One region of the Inediibacterium massiliense genome, then DNA from elsewhere that is predicted to be linked to it. Evidence: riboswitches for the same ligand, from Rfam matches in the RefSeq annotation. Region 1 holds a riboswitch; the other holds the start of a gene.
What was found. A riboswitch is a leader RNA that binds a small molecule or an ion and turns the genes downstream of it on or off. The one in region 1 is predicted to bind FMN.

Region 1 (8,368 bases):
AAAGTGAGAGATCTATTTCATTTCCCTGGGAATAATTTTTATAATCTAAAATTACTCTTATACAATCCATTAACAGATATCCATTATCTTATGTTCTTTCAGTTCATTATCTTAGGTGCCTAAAGGAACTTTGTCTAGAGTGAATGGTCCAAATACTACATAAAATACTAAGAACAGCTGATATTGTTTCTAGACTGATGGGGTTGAATACAATATCAATATGTATATGTAGATTCATATGACCACCTCTAACCATAAGATTTTTTTAAAATTTATTTTTGGTTAATGGAGAGGTATAAGAGTAATTATTTAAATTATTTACAAATGAATAAATTTTATACACTATATGAATTCATTGTTATATAGTGATAAATAAAAAGTTATGTAAAAAGACAATCGCCATCTAGTTACAAGGACTAAGAAATTGATTTATTCAAAATATGATAAAAAAACTTCTGTTTCAACAGTTGTTGCTTCTTTTGTGGTGTAATCAAAGTGTACACTGATATGAACTCCATTTAATTCAAAAGACATGACACCAATACTTCCATCAGGATTTTTAAATTCATCAAAGGATTCTACTTTGTCTTTAAATGCTTTTTTTACATCGTCTATCATCATTCCTTTGCATTTAATACCATCTACTAAAACATTGTCTGTATCGTACTGTCCAGTCCATGATGGATCTTTATATGTTATTTCATATTCATTCACAATACATTCTTCAAAAGGAAGGGTATCCTTTGTATTATTTAGAAAGCTTACCATACCTACGATCTTATTGTCTTTACTTACATAAGCGGCTACATCATAAGTCATAGTTGGCATTTTTTCTCCAGCAATGTCTTCTTTTAATGTCTTGTCTAATGTTACCTTATACCCTGCATCGATAAATGCTTGTAAAGTAGATTGTCCAAGTAGAATTTTTGCACCATTTACGTCAATCGGCAATGGCTTAAAAGCAGGTTCTTGATCACCACATCCTACCATTGAACATACCAAAAGCATACTTAATAAAATCATTACTATTTTTTTTGTTTTTAACATATTATCACCTCCTTTTTTGTAAATGTTATTATAAGCTTTAATTTTTATTCAGTCAATTGATTTATTTCTAGTTTTATATTTTTTTGATATATAATGATTATGTTTTTAAATATAGTTTCTTAGGAGTTTTCTTATAATGAAAAGATAAAGCCACAAAAAAATCATAGATTTTAACCTATGATTTTTTATAATATATAGGAAATTATGGTCTATTCATAAATTTTATTTTCATAATTTCCGTAATGTATTAGGGCAAAGTCTACTTAATAAATCTTTTGAAGAAAGACTTTGTTCTTTTAGTTTTTTACATATTCTGTTTATATTCTACAATATCCTCAATAGAAACAACGGTCATATCATGTGCTTTAGCAAAGTGAACGATTTGTGGTAGGCGGGCCATAGTTCCATCAGGATTTGTAAGTTCGCATAAAATTCCTGCAGGTTTATATCCTGCTAAACGCATAAGATCAACAGTGCCTTCTGTATGACCACGTCTAGCTAAAACACCGCCTTTACGGGCACGAAGTGGGAAAACGTGACCAGGATGAGCCAAATTTTCAGGTTTGCAGTCATCTTTTACAGCAGTAAGAATGGTAGTCACTCGATCAGAAGCAGAAACCCCTGTAGTAACTCCATCCTTAGCTTCAATTGAGATGGTAAATGCAGTTTCGTATTTACATGTGTTATCAGGTACCATTTGAGGTAAATCTAATTTTTTAACTTTTTCTTCTGTGAGACAAAGACAAACAATACCACTACATTCCCTAATTAACATAGCCATTTGGGGTATGGTAATGGTCTCGGCAGGGAAAATAAGATCTCCTTCATTTTCACGATTTTCATCATCAACAAGAAGGATGCCCTTGCCATCTCTAAGATTATCCAATGCTTTTTCTATACGTGTTCTAGAATTTCCAAACTGAGCTAATAATGGTTCATTCATTTAAATTTCCTCCAAATTATAATAAATTTTACATAAAGTACCTTGGTTTTTCTAAAAATGTATGCATATAAAAAATCCCCTTAAGCAACCTTAAGGGGATCAAAAAGCATAATAAACATACATAATAAAATATGTATAATATATTCACCTTCTTTCATCCAGACTATACTGTCGGCTTCGGAATTTAACCGAATCTGCCTTACGGCTCGCGGGCTATACCGCCGATAGGGAATTTCACCCAACCCTGAAGGATACTTTATATAATTGTATTATTAATATAACATTTTTTAGATTCCTTTGTCAAACAAAAAATAAATTTATATCCAAATAAAGTATATATTTCCTAGAAAATCATATTCGATATAGAACATACTTTTACCAATTTATTTCTAAACCTACACCAACTTCTTTTACAGGCAAAGATTTATGTATCTCTGCTTTAACAGTAAATGAAGTACAATGGCAAGGGTATAATTCTTCTACATTATTTTGTTTTAGATAATGGATAGTTTCTTTAACTTGTTTGTTTATTTCAAATAAATGAAACCCTCCTATAATACCTAATACCCGATGATCTTTACATACTTTTTTGGCATATTCTATTATATTGCATATTCCACTGTGAGAACATCCTGTAACAATATAGATACCATTTTCACTTTTATATACAAGGGCTGTATCATCCATTACATAATCATCAACTAAAGTTTTGTCAACAATTTGCTTACCAATAGGTTTTCTATTTTCAAAGTCATTTATTTGAGGAATTTCTCCTAAAAATATGATGTGTTTGCTAATTTTTATAGGTTCTTTTGAAAGAATTAGATTACATTTTTTCTCTAGATCTTTCTGTAAAATAGGAGAACAAATTTTTAAGTTGTCTATTACTTTTTCCTTAAATGCATCTGGATGAGCAATAATAGAAATATTATTTTTAGGCTTGTGTTCAAAATAATATTTTAATCCTCTTGTATGATCATCGTGACCATGGGAAATAACAATAGTGCTTATACTTTCTAAATCTATACCTAATGCAGTAGAATTTTTTAGAAATAGATCAGAATAGCCTACATCTAATAGTAAGCGGATATCCTCATCTTCAATATAATACGAAACAGCAGGTTCTCCACAATAATATTGATCAATGTAGGTATTGTTGTCTACTAAAACTTTTAGCTTCACATTTTTACCTCCTTGGTTGAATTAGAATAAGAGTTATAATTTTTATTATGTATTTCAAAACAGGCTACTTAATAAATCTTCTAAAAGAAGACTTTTTTACATTATATAACATTTCCCACTTGAGAATCAAAAGCTATTTCTTGTGCATTAAGAATTTTTTAAAGGTGGATAGAATGTATGATTTGTACATAGAGTAAAGAAGGTATTATAATATAAGGAAGTGTATGATTATATTTTAGGGGGAGCTTTTATGGACTTTGGAAATATCAATCAGTATATTAGAAGTATAGAATTACAGAGAGACAAGATATCTAATTTTAATAAATATCCATTTTGTCTGCGCGCTATTTGTAATTTATCTACATTACAGTTTCATCCTAAAGTCACATTCATTGTAGGGGGAGAATGGAACTGGAAAATCAACGATCTTAGAAGCAATAGCGACAGCATATGGTTTTAACCCAGAGGGGGGGACAAAAAACTTTAATTTTTCATCAATGGATACACATTCAGAGCTACATAATTATATCAGATTGGTTAAAGGAGCTAGTAAACCTAAAGATGGATTTTTTCTTAGATCAGAAAGTTTTTACAATGTGGCTACCAATATTGATGAATTAGATAAAGGTGGAGGAGGACCAAGAATTATTGATTTTTATGGTGGACAGTCATTACATGAGCAATCTCATGGAGAATCATTTCTTTCTTTATTTATAAATAAATTTAGAGGAAGAGGGATATACATCTTAGATGAGCCAGAGGCTGCGTTATCACCTACAAGACAGATGACTATGATCTCAAGGATGCATCAATTAGTTGAGCAGGGAAGCCAATTTATTATAGCTACTCATTCACCTATTATTATGGCATACCCCAATGCTGTGATTTATGAGATAAAAAAAGGTTTTCAAATAGTTCAATATGAAGAGACTGAACATTATATAGTTATGAAAGATTTTTTAAATCATACTCAAAAAATGTTAGATATATTAATGGAATAGGTTACTTTATATATTGAAACAGGAGTCTTATAAAACTCCTGTTATAGCACTAATGTTTTTTATGATTGTTGATTAATTGTTTTTCTCCCATTTCTACTAATCTTCTTACGATATATCCAGTATGATTTGAAGCTAGTGATTTTGGATCATTTACACCAAATTCTTGAGCGGATTCTATTTTGAATTGTTCTAAAGCTTGACGAGCTTCAGGAACAACGAGTCTATTTTTAGACAATGTTTTTCACTCCTTTTGTAATTGTGTGTATTATATAGGATGTGTAAAAAGAAAATAAATATGTTAAGTATATTGGATATGTATATCATCATCACCTGTACGAAATACTAATAACGAGGTGATGAGATGAGTAAAAATGAAAAATCTTCAATGAAATGTCTAGAAGGTGAATATGGAGAGATTTATAATACAAAACGAAATAACACAAGGATAGATCATGATGATCTAGATGATATTGAAGATAAAATAATTATTATCAATCCAACAAACAAAGACAAAAAGTAGTTAAGGGAGCATAAGCTCTCTTTTTCCAATATGAATGTATTTGGTGAAATTATGGCTAAATATATCATTTATATTATGTATTTACTTATGAATATTTTTAGATAAGCAAGAAAACATTGTTGGGTTCAATTTAAAAACTTGTATAAACTATAATTATAGAAATTATATTTATAATGTATATCGCATAGTTTGTATTACATTTTTAAATTTATGTTTTTCATATAATTTGATAGCACTAACATTTTTTGTTAAAACATTCAACTCTATATAATCTAAATTTCGACTTTGCGCCCATGTTTTTACTTCGTTTATTAAAGATGAGCCAATCCCTTTATTACGATGAGTACTTGCTATAATGATATCCATTAAATAGGCATAATGATGGTTGACAAAGCAATTAAAAGGTGGCGTTTCTAGTTCTTGAATAAGAGCAAAGCCTACAAGGGTTTCATGGTGATCGACTGCTATTAAAATATCTGAGTTTGGACTCATAATAATATTTTGTACAAATAGTTTGTTTTGGTGCGCACTTTGAAAGAATGTAGGTTGTAAAATTGCCATATCTGAAAATAACTCTTGATATAACATACAAATATCGTCTATATTATTTTGTGTAGCAATCTTAATTTTCATTTTTTAGCCCTCCTTTTTTTATAAAATGTAAATCATTTTTATGATTAGACAGGATAAAAATTTATGATTGTAGCTTTTAAAGTTCCCTTTCCACTATTTACATATGTATGGGGGTTAGATGCTAGAAAACTTATTGAATCATTAGGTTGTAGTTTATAAGTTTGATTATTTACTTTTAACGTTAATTCACCTTCTAATAATATAATATATTCTTCTGATTTTTTAGAATGACCTACAGATTTGTAGGAGTAGTTTTCATCCAATTCGATTTGAAAAAGTTCAAAATTGCGATAGGGTGTATTCGTATAATAACAATATACTCGATAATGATCTTCTTCAGCCATTTGAGCTTTAATATGGTCTTTTTGTATAATGTAAGTATTATGTTCCTTTTGTTCAAGTAATGAAGTATAAGGAACTTTCAATCCGTTTGCTATTTTCCATAAAGTGTTTATCGTTGGATTTGTTTCACCTTTTTCAATTTGAGATAGCATAACTTTACTGACATTAGATAATTCAGCAAGTTGACCTAAACTTAAATTTCGTTTGGTACGAAGTGTTTTGAGGTTTTCTGCAATAATAGAGTTTATATTCATTAGGGTATAACCTCCTATAATTATATTGACAATTATAATTAACAAAAGTAAAATATAATTAACGTAAAATATATTTTACTTTTGTTAATTATTATATCTTAACGATTTCAATCATACAAGAATAATGAAAAGTATTTATGAAACCATAGTAAGATAAATTAGAGAAGTACATATTGATTCTTATATTATGTTTTTTAAAGGAGGATATTATTATGATTACAAGAGAGAAAGCATGGAATTTACTTACTGAATACAACAAAGAGGCATTTCATATTCAACATGCTTTAACAGTTGAAGGGACTATGAATTATTTCGCAGAAAAATTGGGATATGGAGAGGAAGCAGACTTTTGGGCTATAGTTGGGTTGCTGCATGATTTGGATTTTGAAATGTATCCTAAACAACATTGCAGTAAAACCCAAGAGATTATGAGAGAACATGGTATTGATGAAAGATTAATAAGAGCAGTAGCCAGTCATGGGTATGGACTTTGTCTAGAACAACAACCTAAACCAGAGCATCAAATGGAAAAAGTGTTATTTGCGGTAGATGAACTTACTGGATTGATTGGTGCAGCTGCAAAAATGCGTCCATCTAAAAGTGTTATGGATATGGAGCTTTCAAGTCTCAAGAAAAAGTTTAAGGATAAAAAATTTGCATCAGGATGTTCACGAGATGTCATTAAACAAGGTGCAGATATGCTTGGTTGGGAGTTAAATAAATTACTTGAAGAAACAATTTTGGCTATGCGTTCTTGTGAAGCATATGTGAATGATCAAATGGAAATCTATAATCACAAATAAAATTTTACTCATTGAATGAAAAAAAGAACGGGAAGTCCAAGAGGACTTCCTTCGTTATGGAATTATAACTCTTGAACAGTTTGAATTTTAGAATTTTTTAATGTGATATCCCCTGATTTTATGAGTGCATATTTAGTAATAGAAGGTCCTATGAGTTCATATATAATAGTTGCTCCAAGGATAATTGTTCTTATTTTAGCTCCTACCTGTGGGAAATCTAATTGGGCAGTCATAGATAATCCTATGGCAACACCTGCTTGAGGGATTAGAGTAAATCCCAAATATTTTTGTATTGTTCTAGGCATATTTGATAATTTACAACCTAAGTATGATCCAATAATTTTTCCTGTTACCCTAGATAGGATATATCCTATTCCTAATATGCCTACATATTTGATCAATTTTATATCTAATTCTACTCCAGCTAATGTAAAAAACATAATATAAATAGGAGGAGTAAAATAGTCAGCGATGGTGATTACTTTTTTATTGTTAGGAGAAATATTGCTGATTACAGCCCCGATAGCCATACATAAAAGAAGAATAGATATATTTAATAACTTTGCAATCCCTATGGATAAACAAATCCCAGCAATTACTATACTTAATAGTTCGTCTCCATTCTTTGATTTTTGCGAAAGGAATACCAATATAGATCCTATAATAATACCTAAAACTAAAGTAGTTACAATTTCCCAAATTGGAGGAAGTAATCCATGGGTTAAAGAAAAATCATTGACAGTGTTAGATAATTGTTTGGTGATGGATACGATAGTACCAAAAATTATAATACCTATAGCATCATCCATAGCTACTACAGGTAATAGTGTATTAACAAGTTTTCCTTTAGCTTTATATTGTCTAATTACCATGATAGTTGCTGCTGGAGCTGTAGTAGCAGCAATAGATGATAAAATAAGACTGAAGGATAGAGGTTGTTTAAAAACGAAAAACATAGTTATAAAAACTACTAAAACGCCACCTATAGATTCTAGTAATGTGATTAAGAATATGGATTTTCCAAGTTTTTTCATGTCTGTAATGTTGAATGCACTTCCTATGCTATATGCAATAAATCCTAATGCTACTTCCGAGATGATGGACAATTGAATAGAAATATTTATGGGGATTAAATTAAAAAAAGAAGGGCCTATAATAATTCCTCCTAATAGATATCCAGTTACATAGGGCAAATTTAGTTTGGATACAATTCTAGCCATGATCATACCGGCTATTAAGATGATGGATACATAATACAAAGCATTCATTTTTAGATTCTCCTCTGGATTATATATTTATTTTGTGATAGATTAAATGATTTGAACATATATTCATAAATTTATCATTCTCTACACAAATTGAAAATATTTGAAATTATTCAATATGTTGGATTGAATATCATTATAACAAAGGAAAAATAAAAGTCAAATAAATACTCTCATACGACTAAGTAGTTTATATGTTTGAGAAAATTGAAACATAAGATTTAAAAAAATTTTTCGTCATCAGAGGATAAAATAGGTGTAAAATGTAACAAGGATATATTTTGGTATGAGATATTGATAATATTTGTCTAGAAGTAGTCAAATTTGTTTTATTTTAGAGAATAAGAATTAGTCGTTTAATTTCAACTCCATAAATCT
Region 2 (8,368 bases), on a different contig from region 1:
CTATGAATGTAGTAGCTGTTGGAGATGAAGTAAAAGTAAAAATTATAGGATTAGATATAGAAAGAGGAAAGATTTCACTTACCATGAAGGGAGTATAAAATGACCATTAAAAATATATTATTTGATTTAGATGGAACATTATTAGATACCAATGAGCTAATTATTCAGTCCTTTCAATATACTTATAAAACACATCTCAAAAAGGATGTTCCTAAAGAAGAGATTATAAAGTCTTTTGGAGAAATATTAAAAGTTACATTAGATAGAGAATTTAAAGATTTAAGTGATGTGGCATTAAAAACCTATAGAGATTTTCAATTCAGTAGATTTGATGATTATATTACTATGCATCAAGGAGTAAAAGAAGGACTCAAAAGATTATATGATGATGGGTATCATCTAGGAGTAGTTACTTCAAGATTGAACGAATCTGCTAAAAGAGGATTAGACTTATTTCATCTAACGGATTATTTTGATGTGATTATTGGTGCAGATGATACGACTATTCATAAACCAGATCCTACTCCTGCCCTTTTAGCACTAGAAAAAATAGGTGGCCAAGTAGAGGAAAGTATGATTGTAGGAGATAGTCCCTATGATATTTTATGTGGAAAAAACGCAGGAATGATTTCTGTAGCCGTGGGATGGAGTGCTCTTCCTAGGGATATGTATATGAAACACGATCCTGATCATGTAGTAGAAAGTATGGAAGAATTAATAGATATTATAAAAAGTTTGTAGTGTAAAGTGGTAAAAATCTTTTTATAAATAGTATTGAATGGTATAATTGAAAGAAAATAACAATAAATGGAGGATGTTTTTATGTTACTTATCAAAAATGCTACCATTTGGACCATGGAAGGTACAAATTATGAAAGAGGAAGTATATTAATAGAAGAAGGAAAAATAAAAAAAATAGCAGAACATATAGAAGCTCCTGCAAATACAAAAGTGGTGGATGCTACAGATAAAATTGTCATGCCAGGATGTATTGATGCGCATTGCCATTTAGGCATGTGGGAAGATGCTATAGGTTTTGAAGGAGCAGATGGAAATGAAATGACAGATCCTGTAACTCCACATCTTAGAGCTATTGATGCTATTAATCCTTTAGATAAAAACTTTGAAGAGGCAAGAGAAGGTGGGATTACTACCGTTGCTACAGGACCTGGAAGTGCCAATGTATTAGGAGGTCAGTTTGCAGCTATTAAAACATATGGAGATCGTATTGACAATATGATTGTAAAGGCGCCACTAGCACAAAAGTGTGCTTTTGGAGAGAATCCGAAGAGAGTGTATCATGATCAAAAACAAACTCCTATGACAAGAATGGCTACAGCTGCTATTTTAAGAGATACTTTATATAAAGCAAAAAGATATAAAGAACAATTAGAAGCTTCAAAAGATGATTTATCTAAAAAACCTTCTTATGATATGAAATTAGAAGCATTACTTCCTGTACTAAGAAGAGAGATTCCACTTAAAGCTCATGCTCATAGAGCAGATGATATATTTAGCGCTATAAGAATTAAAAAAGAATTTAATGTGAAAATGACTCTAGATCATTGTACAGAAGGACATTTAATTGTAGATGAATTAAAAGAAGAAGGCTTAGCTGCTATTGTAGGACCAAGCTTTGGAGAAAGACCTAAAGTAGAGCTTAAAAATACTACCTTTGAAACTCCAGGTATTTTAAACAATGCAGGAATGAAAGTAGCTATTATGACAGATCATCCTGTAATACCTGTTCAATATCTTCCTATGTGTGCAGCATTTGCAGTAAAAGCAGGAATGAAAGAAGAAGAAGCTCTAAAGGCGATTACTATTTATCCAGCAGAAATTTTAGGCATTGATAACCATGTAGGAAGCATCAAAGAAGGAAAAGATGCAGATATAGCCATATGGGATGGGCATCCTTTCGACTTGCAATCAAAGGTAAGCTGTACCATTATAGATGGAACAATTGTATATGAAGAAAAGTAAATCATATGGAGAATGATTTATGTGATTTTTATTTGTAGAATTTTATATAGATACAAGTAAATTTAAAGGGGAGCTTTAGATGAATAGTATGCCTATAAGTGTAATGATTTTTGGCGCATTTCCAGAAGCAATACTTATGTTATGGGCAGGGCTTTTATTGATGGGAGAGAGACCTAATATAAAAAAAGTTATAGGAGTGGCTATATTTCAGGGCATTACTTCTTACTTTATTAAACAATATGCAGATTTTGATATGTATACAATAATATGGATAAGTACTTTTATCTTATATACTCATTGGATTACGAGAGTAAAATGGAAGACTAGCTTTTTTGCTATATTAATTTCTAGTGCAATTGTTTGTCTATTGGAAGGATCTGTATTTATTTTTATGAATATTAATCCAATTTATTTGCATTTTGTAGCTTGGAAAAGCATTTTGTTATTGTTACCTCATGAAATGGTATTGATTTTTATTATTTATTTTGTACATAAAAAAAATGTTTCTTTAGTAAGTGAATGTAACTAGATCAATAACTTGATCTGATAAGTATTGAAAAAGAAAAACAATTCATGTATAATCAATATAGAATAAAATAAAATCATGTGAATCTTCAGGGCAGGGTGAAATTCCCGACCGGCGGTATAGTCCGCGAGTGGCGAAAGCTACTGAACTGGTGTAACTCCAGTACCGACAGTAAAGTCTGGATGGAAGAAGATGAATTTTTTATGTGTTCATGTTGCCTGAAGATCATTCTTCAGGCTTTTTTGTGCCTGAAAAGACTTAAGGAGGTTTTTAAAATGAATAGAACATCTACAGTACAAAAAGGTTTTTTTGGATTTAGAACGGTTACAACAGCTCATGGATTGGTAAAAATTTCAATATTATCTGTTTTGGCTTACTTAATTATGTTCATAGAAATGCCTATCTTATTTTTTCCAGGCTTTTTAAAAATGGATTTAAGTGATTTACCTGCTTTGATCGGAGGTCTAGCCCTTGGACCTGCTGCAGGAATTATGATAGAGCTTGTAAAAAATTTACTTCATTTTTTAACAAAAACTACTACAGGGGGAGTAGGAGAATTTGCAAATTTTTTAATAGGAATTTCTTTAATTATTCCTGCTAGTGCTATGTATAGAATGAAGAAAAAGAAGACAGGAGCTATTATTGGATTGATTATTGGAGCTATATGTATGGGGATTGTGGGAGGACTTGCCAACTATTTTATGCTGCTTCCTTTTTATGCAAAGGTTATGCCCCTAGAACAAATTATAGCCATTAGTGCTTCAGCAAATGGTGCAATCAAAGATATAAAAACATTAGTTTATTATGGAGTAATTCCATTTAATATCATCAAGGCAATTATTATATCTATTTTTACCATATCATTATATAAAAAGCTTTCTCCTATTTTAAAGGAAAGATAGGCTAAGAGAAAGTTTTCTCAATCTGTAGCTAAAGTCATAAAAAACGTCACTAAATTTTCAAACTTGGAAAATATAAAGAAACGATCGAAAATAGCATTACAAACTCGCTATGCTCAAACAATGTAATGCTAAGCATTTTCTCACTTATTCTATATTTTCACAAATTTTCAATAAATGTTCCTTATTTTTATGACTTTGCTAAAATATAGTTTGTCTTCAGTCTGGGGCAAGGGAAACCTTGCTCTTTGGTATTTTTTTTGAGAAAATATATAAAGATAGTAGTATTTAGGGTAAAATACACTTAAGTAGATAAGATAGAGGTGTAAAAATGAAAATAATAAGTAGTAGTGAACAAAAGACTTATGATTTAGGATATAAGTTAGGAAAGTTTTTACAAAAGGGAGATGTAGTATGTTTAACAGGTGATTTAGGGGCAGGAAAAACTACTTTATCCAAAGCAATTGCCAAGGGTTTAGAAGTAGAGGAATGTGTAACCAGTCCAACTTTTACTATTATTCATGAATACGAAGGAAGAGTTCCTTTGTATCATTTTGATGTATACAGAATTGGAGAAATAGATGAAATGGAAGATTTAGGGTATGAGGAATATTTTTATGGAGAGGGAGTTTGCTTGGTAGAGTGGGCTTCCCAAATAGAAGAGATTATTCCAAAAGAACATCTATGGATTCATATCAAAAAAATCGATGATCATACAAGAGAAATAGAAATAAAAGGAACAAGTCATCATTTTCATACCATACTAGAGGAGTTGAAATAATCATGAAAATTTTAAGTTTTGATACATCATCTATGGTAGCTACCATCGCTCTTATAGAAGATGAAAAATTAATAGGGGAATATATCATCAATCATAAAAGAACCCATTCTCAAAAGCTTATGCCTATGATTGATGAGCTTTTAAAAAGCTGTGAAGTAAAAATAGAAGAGATAGATAAAATTGCAGTGGCAAAAGGGCCAGGATCTTTTACAGGAATAAGAATAGGAATCGCTACGGCTAAAGGACTTGCTCATGCTCTTAATATTCCTGTTGTAGGTATTTCTACACTAGATGGACTTGCATTTAATCTATACAATAGCAATGGATTGATTTGCCCCATATTAGATGCAAGAAGAAGTCAAGTCTATACTGCTATTTATAAGTGGGATGGAGGAAGTTTACATAGAATAGAGGAGCCTATGGCTATCTCTATAGAAGAGTTAGCGGAAATTCTTTTAAAAAGACCAGAGCCTGTTATTTTTTTAGGAGATGGAGTGGGAAGTAATAAAGAATATCTTGTAGAGGTATTAAAAGAGAGAGCTATATTTGCTCCAAATAGTCATAATATAACAAAAGCATCTTCTATTGGACAGCTTGCTATGCAAAAAGAGGAAGATGAAAATTGTTATGAGCTGGTTCCTACTTACTTGAGGAAATCTGAAGCAGAAAGACAATATGAGGAGAAACAAAAAAGGTGTGAAGAGAATGGACAATGTAAGTGTTAGGTTTATGGAACAAAAAGATATAGAAGAAGTTTTTCAAGTAGAAAAAAAATGTTTTACCATTCCTTGGTCTAGACACTCTTTTTTACAAGAGATGAGAAATGAAATGGCTATCTATGTAGTCATAGAAGATCATGAAAAGGTAGTAGGATATGGTGGAATGTGGAAAATTGTAGATGAAGGACATATTACCAATATAGCTATACATCCTACCTATAGAAAGAAAGGGTATGGAGACAAAGTTGTAAAAGCATTGATTCAGATTGCAAAAGAACAAAAAATAAATAGTATGACATTGGAAGTGAGAGCATCTAATGAAGTTGCTAAATGTCTTTATGAAAAAAATGGTTTTTATTCATGTGGAGTAAGACCCAAATATTATGAAGATAATGGGGAAGATGCAGTGATTATGTGGGCAGAATTTCAATAAATTCTGCCCACATTTGAGAAAATCATAAAATTCCCAAGCTCATGGCGCCAACGAAATCTTTTCATTACATTCAAGATTTCCGTTGCTTAAAAAACGTCACTAATTGTTCTTTATTTTTATGATTTTGCTAAAATGTAGTTTGTATTCAGTCTAGAATGGACTCATAGTCCATTTTTTAGTTTTTATATCATAATTGGAATTTATAGGATTGACATCAAAAGTAGAAAGTGGTAATCTAATACTGTATGAATGTACTATGAAGCATATTACAAAAGGTACAAAAAATCATATAAAATATGGATTGTATTTTTGAAAAATTTGGTGTAATATAAGGAAAAATCTACATAATACATTGCATATGAAAGGGGTTTAAATATGAAAAAAAAGAAAAAAATAATTCTCATTACACTAGGAATACTAATTTTAATAGGAATTATAGGAACTACAATAGCAATGAAAAATAAAAAGCCTAGTGGGATGATGGTTCAAACTACTGCTGTACAAAAGGAAGATATAGAATCTCATATTCAAGCAACAGGAAAAATCTTTTCTATGGATAAAAGAGATATTGTCTCTGATGTGGAAGAAAAAATAGAAAAGATGTTTGTCAAAAAAGGAGATTATGTCAAAGAAGGACAAATTCTTATGAAATTAGAAGAAACAAATATAGAGTATAAAATTAAAGATGCAAAGTTAAAGCTTGCTATGGAGGAGGAAAACTTAAAGCAACTCAAAAAAGAAGGAAATACAGAGCTTGAAATTGATTTAGATAATGCAAAAATAAAATATGAAGATGCAAAAAAAACATATGAACGAAATAAAAATTTGTATGAAAGTAGTGTGATTAGTAAAGCAGATTTGGAAAAATCTCAAAAGGATATGGATGAATCTTATAATGAGTATCTTTTAGCAAAAGAAAAATTGAAAAATTCTAATCATGAAAATGAAATCATTACTCAAAAACAAAAAGTAGAGTTAGCAAAATTAGAAGTTGAGAAATTAGCAGAAGATTTAAAGAAACATACCATTAAAAGTCCTATTACAGGAACTATTGTAGATACCAATATTTCAGAAAGTGGAATCATAGAATCTCATGTAACTTTAATGTCTATTCAAGATGTGGATCATTTAGAGATTGTAGTAGATATGAATGAATATGATGCAAGTAAAATAAAGTTGGGAGACCCTGTAAAAATTACAGGAGATGCATTTGAGAAAAAAGAGTATAAAGGAAAAGTAAAATATATAGGATCTATGGCAAAACAAGTAGAGGGTAGTCAAGGAAAAGAAGGAGTAATAGAAATAAAAATAGATATTGAAAATATTGATCAGTTTTTAAAGCCAGGTTTATCTGCAAAAGTGGATATTTTGACACAAAAGAAACAAGATGTACTTACTATTCCTTATGAAGCTATATTTACTAGAAAAAATGGAGACAAAATTATTTTTACTGTAAGAAACGGAAAAGTAAAAGAACATAAGATAAAAACAGGTATAGAAAGTGATTTTTGTGTAGAAATTATAGGAGATGTAAAACAAAAAGATGAAGTGATCTTAAATCCAACAGAAGATTTAAAAGATGGAGATCAAGTCATGACAGATCAGGTGATGTAATATGAGTATGATTAAGATAGAAAATTTAAAAAAAGTATATAAAAATGGAAATATTAGTGTAGAGGCATTAAAAAATATTCATCTAGAAGTGAAAGAGAAAGAATTTGTATCTATTATGGGTCCTTCAGGATCAGGAAAGTCTACTCTTATGAATATACTCGGATGTTTAGATAAACCAACGGAAGGAATTTTTGAATTAGATGGGCAAAGTGTTCAAGGAATGGATGAAAATGAACTTGCTGTGATTCGAAACAAAAAAATAGGTTTCGTTTTTCAATCATTTAATCTTTTACCTCGAATTAGCTCTTTAAAAAACGTGGAGCTTCCTATGATTTATGCAGGGGTACCTCCTAAAGAAAGAAGAGAGAAAGCTATAAAAGCTTTAGGGAGGGTAGGACTTAAAGAGAGAATGGATCATAAATCTAATGAGCTTTCTGGAGGACAAAGGCAAAGAGTTGCTATTGCTAGAGCACTCGTAAATGATCCTTCTGTAATTTTTGCAGATGAACCTACAGGAAATTTAGACACAAAGTCTGGAAATGAAGTTATGGCTATATTTCAACAGCTTAATGAAGAAGGAGCTACCATTGTCATGGTTACTCATGAACCAGATATTGCACAGCATACCAAAAGAGTTATTGTATGTAGAGATGGAGAAATTATAGAAGATCGACCTGTTGACAATCAAATTATTCTTTATAAACAGGAGGAGATCATATGAATATACTTGAAAGTATACAAGTAGCAATGGGTGCTATTTTTGTAAATAAAATGCGATCTCTCCTTACCATGCTAGGAATTATTATAGGTATATCATCTGTTATTACTGTAGTGGCACTAGGAGAAGGAAGTCAAAAGGTAATAGATAAAGAATTTGAACAATTTGGTGCAGGTAGAGCTTTTCTGATGGTCAATTGGAGAGAACAATATACTACGAAAGATATATTTACACATGATGATATAGAAGCATTAAAAAAGGCTTTTTCAAATGATTTAGAAGCTATTGTGCCAAATGTATCAGAAAGAGGAAAAATAAAAGCTAAAAATGAAAAGCTAGATGTAACCTTAACAGGTGGAGACGAAACTTATACCAAAATAGAAAAAATCAATATGCTACAAGGTAGGTACCTAATGGATGCAGATGTAAAGGGAAGAAGAGCTGTAGCTGTTGTAGATAAAGAAATGGCATTAGAAGTATTTGGAAGAACTAATGTATTAGGAGAAAATATTAGTGTGGAATTTGGAGAAAGTAATGCTTCCTTTGTGATTATTGGTATCTATGAAAATCCAAAAAGTACTCTTAGAAATATGGGCGGAAAAACTCTTGGAAATATTTTTGTCCCTTTTACAACTTTAGAAAAAATAATGGGAATGAGTGATCGAATTTTTGATGTTGAAATGAGTTTAAAAAAA

Region 2: it holds a riboswitch for FMN, as region 1 does, so the genes downstream of both, BN2409_RS06380 (ECF transporter S component) here and ribB (3,4-dihydroxy-2-butanone-4-phosphate synthase) in region 1, are expected to answer to the same signal.

Annotation. Positions count from the first base shown of each region.
Region 1 covers NZ_LN876587.1:1,408,579-1,416,946, reverse strand. Annotated here, with positions in the region: gene BN2409_RS15455 (hypothetical protein) at 430-1,047, opposite strand; gene ribB (3,4-dihydroxy-2-butanone-4-phosphate synthase) at 1,352-1,990, opposite strand; FMN riboswitch at 2,133-2,246, opposite strand; gene BN2409_RS15445 (MBL fold metallo-hydrolase) at 2,366-3,172, opposite strand; gene BN2409_RS17745 (hypothetical protein) at 3,423-3,632, shown strand; gene BN2409_RS15440 (AAA family ATPase) at 3,670-4,173, shown strand; gene BN2409_RS15435 (alpha/beta-type small acid-soluble spore protein) at 4,223-4,408, opposite strand; gene BN2409_RS17395 (hypothetical protein) at 4,535-4,693, shown strand; gene BN2409_RS15430 (GNAT family N-acetyltransferase) at 4,862-5,326, opposite strand; gene BN2409_RS15425 (helix-turn-helix domain-containing protein) at 5,371-5,922, opposite strand; gene BN2409_RS15420 (hydrolase) at 6,135-6,725, shown strand; gene BN2409_RS15415 (cation:proton antiporter) at 6,788-7,993, opposite strand; gene BN2409_RS15410 (GNAT family N-acetyltransferase) at 8,339-8,368, opposite strand, start outside.
Region 2 covers NZ_LN876586.1:535,531-543,898, forward strand. Annotated here, with positions in the region: gene BN2409_RS06360 (Tex family protein) at 1-98, shown strand, start outside; gene ppaX (pyrophosphatase PpaX) at 100-741, shown strand; gene BN2409_RS06370 (amidohydrolase) at 823-1,983, shown strand; gene BN2409_RS06375 (hypothetical protein) at 2,063-2,512, shown strand; FMN riboswitch at 2,590-2,707, shown strand; gene BN2409_RS06380 (ECF transporter S component) at 2,785-3,411, shown strand; gene tsaE (tRNA (adenosine(37)-N6)-threonylcarbamoyltransferase complex ATPase subunit type 1 TsaE) at 3,740-4,189, shown strand; gene tsaB (tRNA (adenosine(37)-N6)-threonylcarbamoyltransferase complex dimerization subunit type 1 TsaB) at 4,192-4,914, shown strand; gene rimI (ribosomal protein S18-alanine N-acetyltransferase) at 4,895-5,341, shown strand; gene BN2409_RS06400 (efflux RND transporter periplasmic adaptor subunit) at 5,717-6,955, shown strand; gene BN2409_RS06405 (ABC transporter ATP-binding protein) at 6,957-7,676, shown strand; gene BN2409_RS06410 (ABC transporter permease) at 7,673-8,368, shown strand, end outside.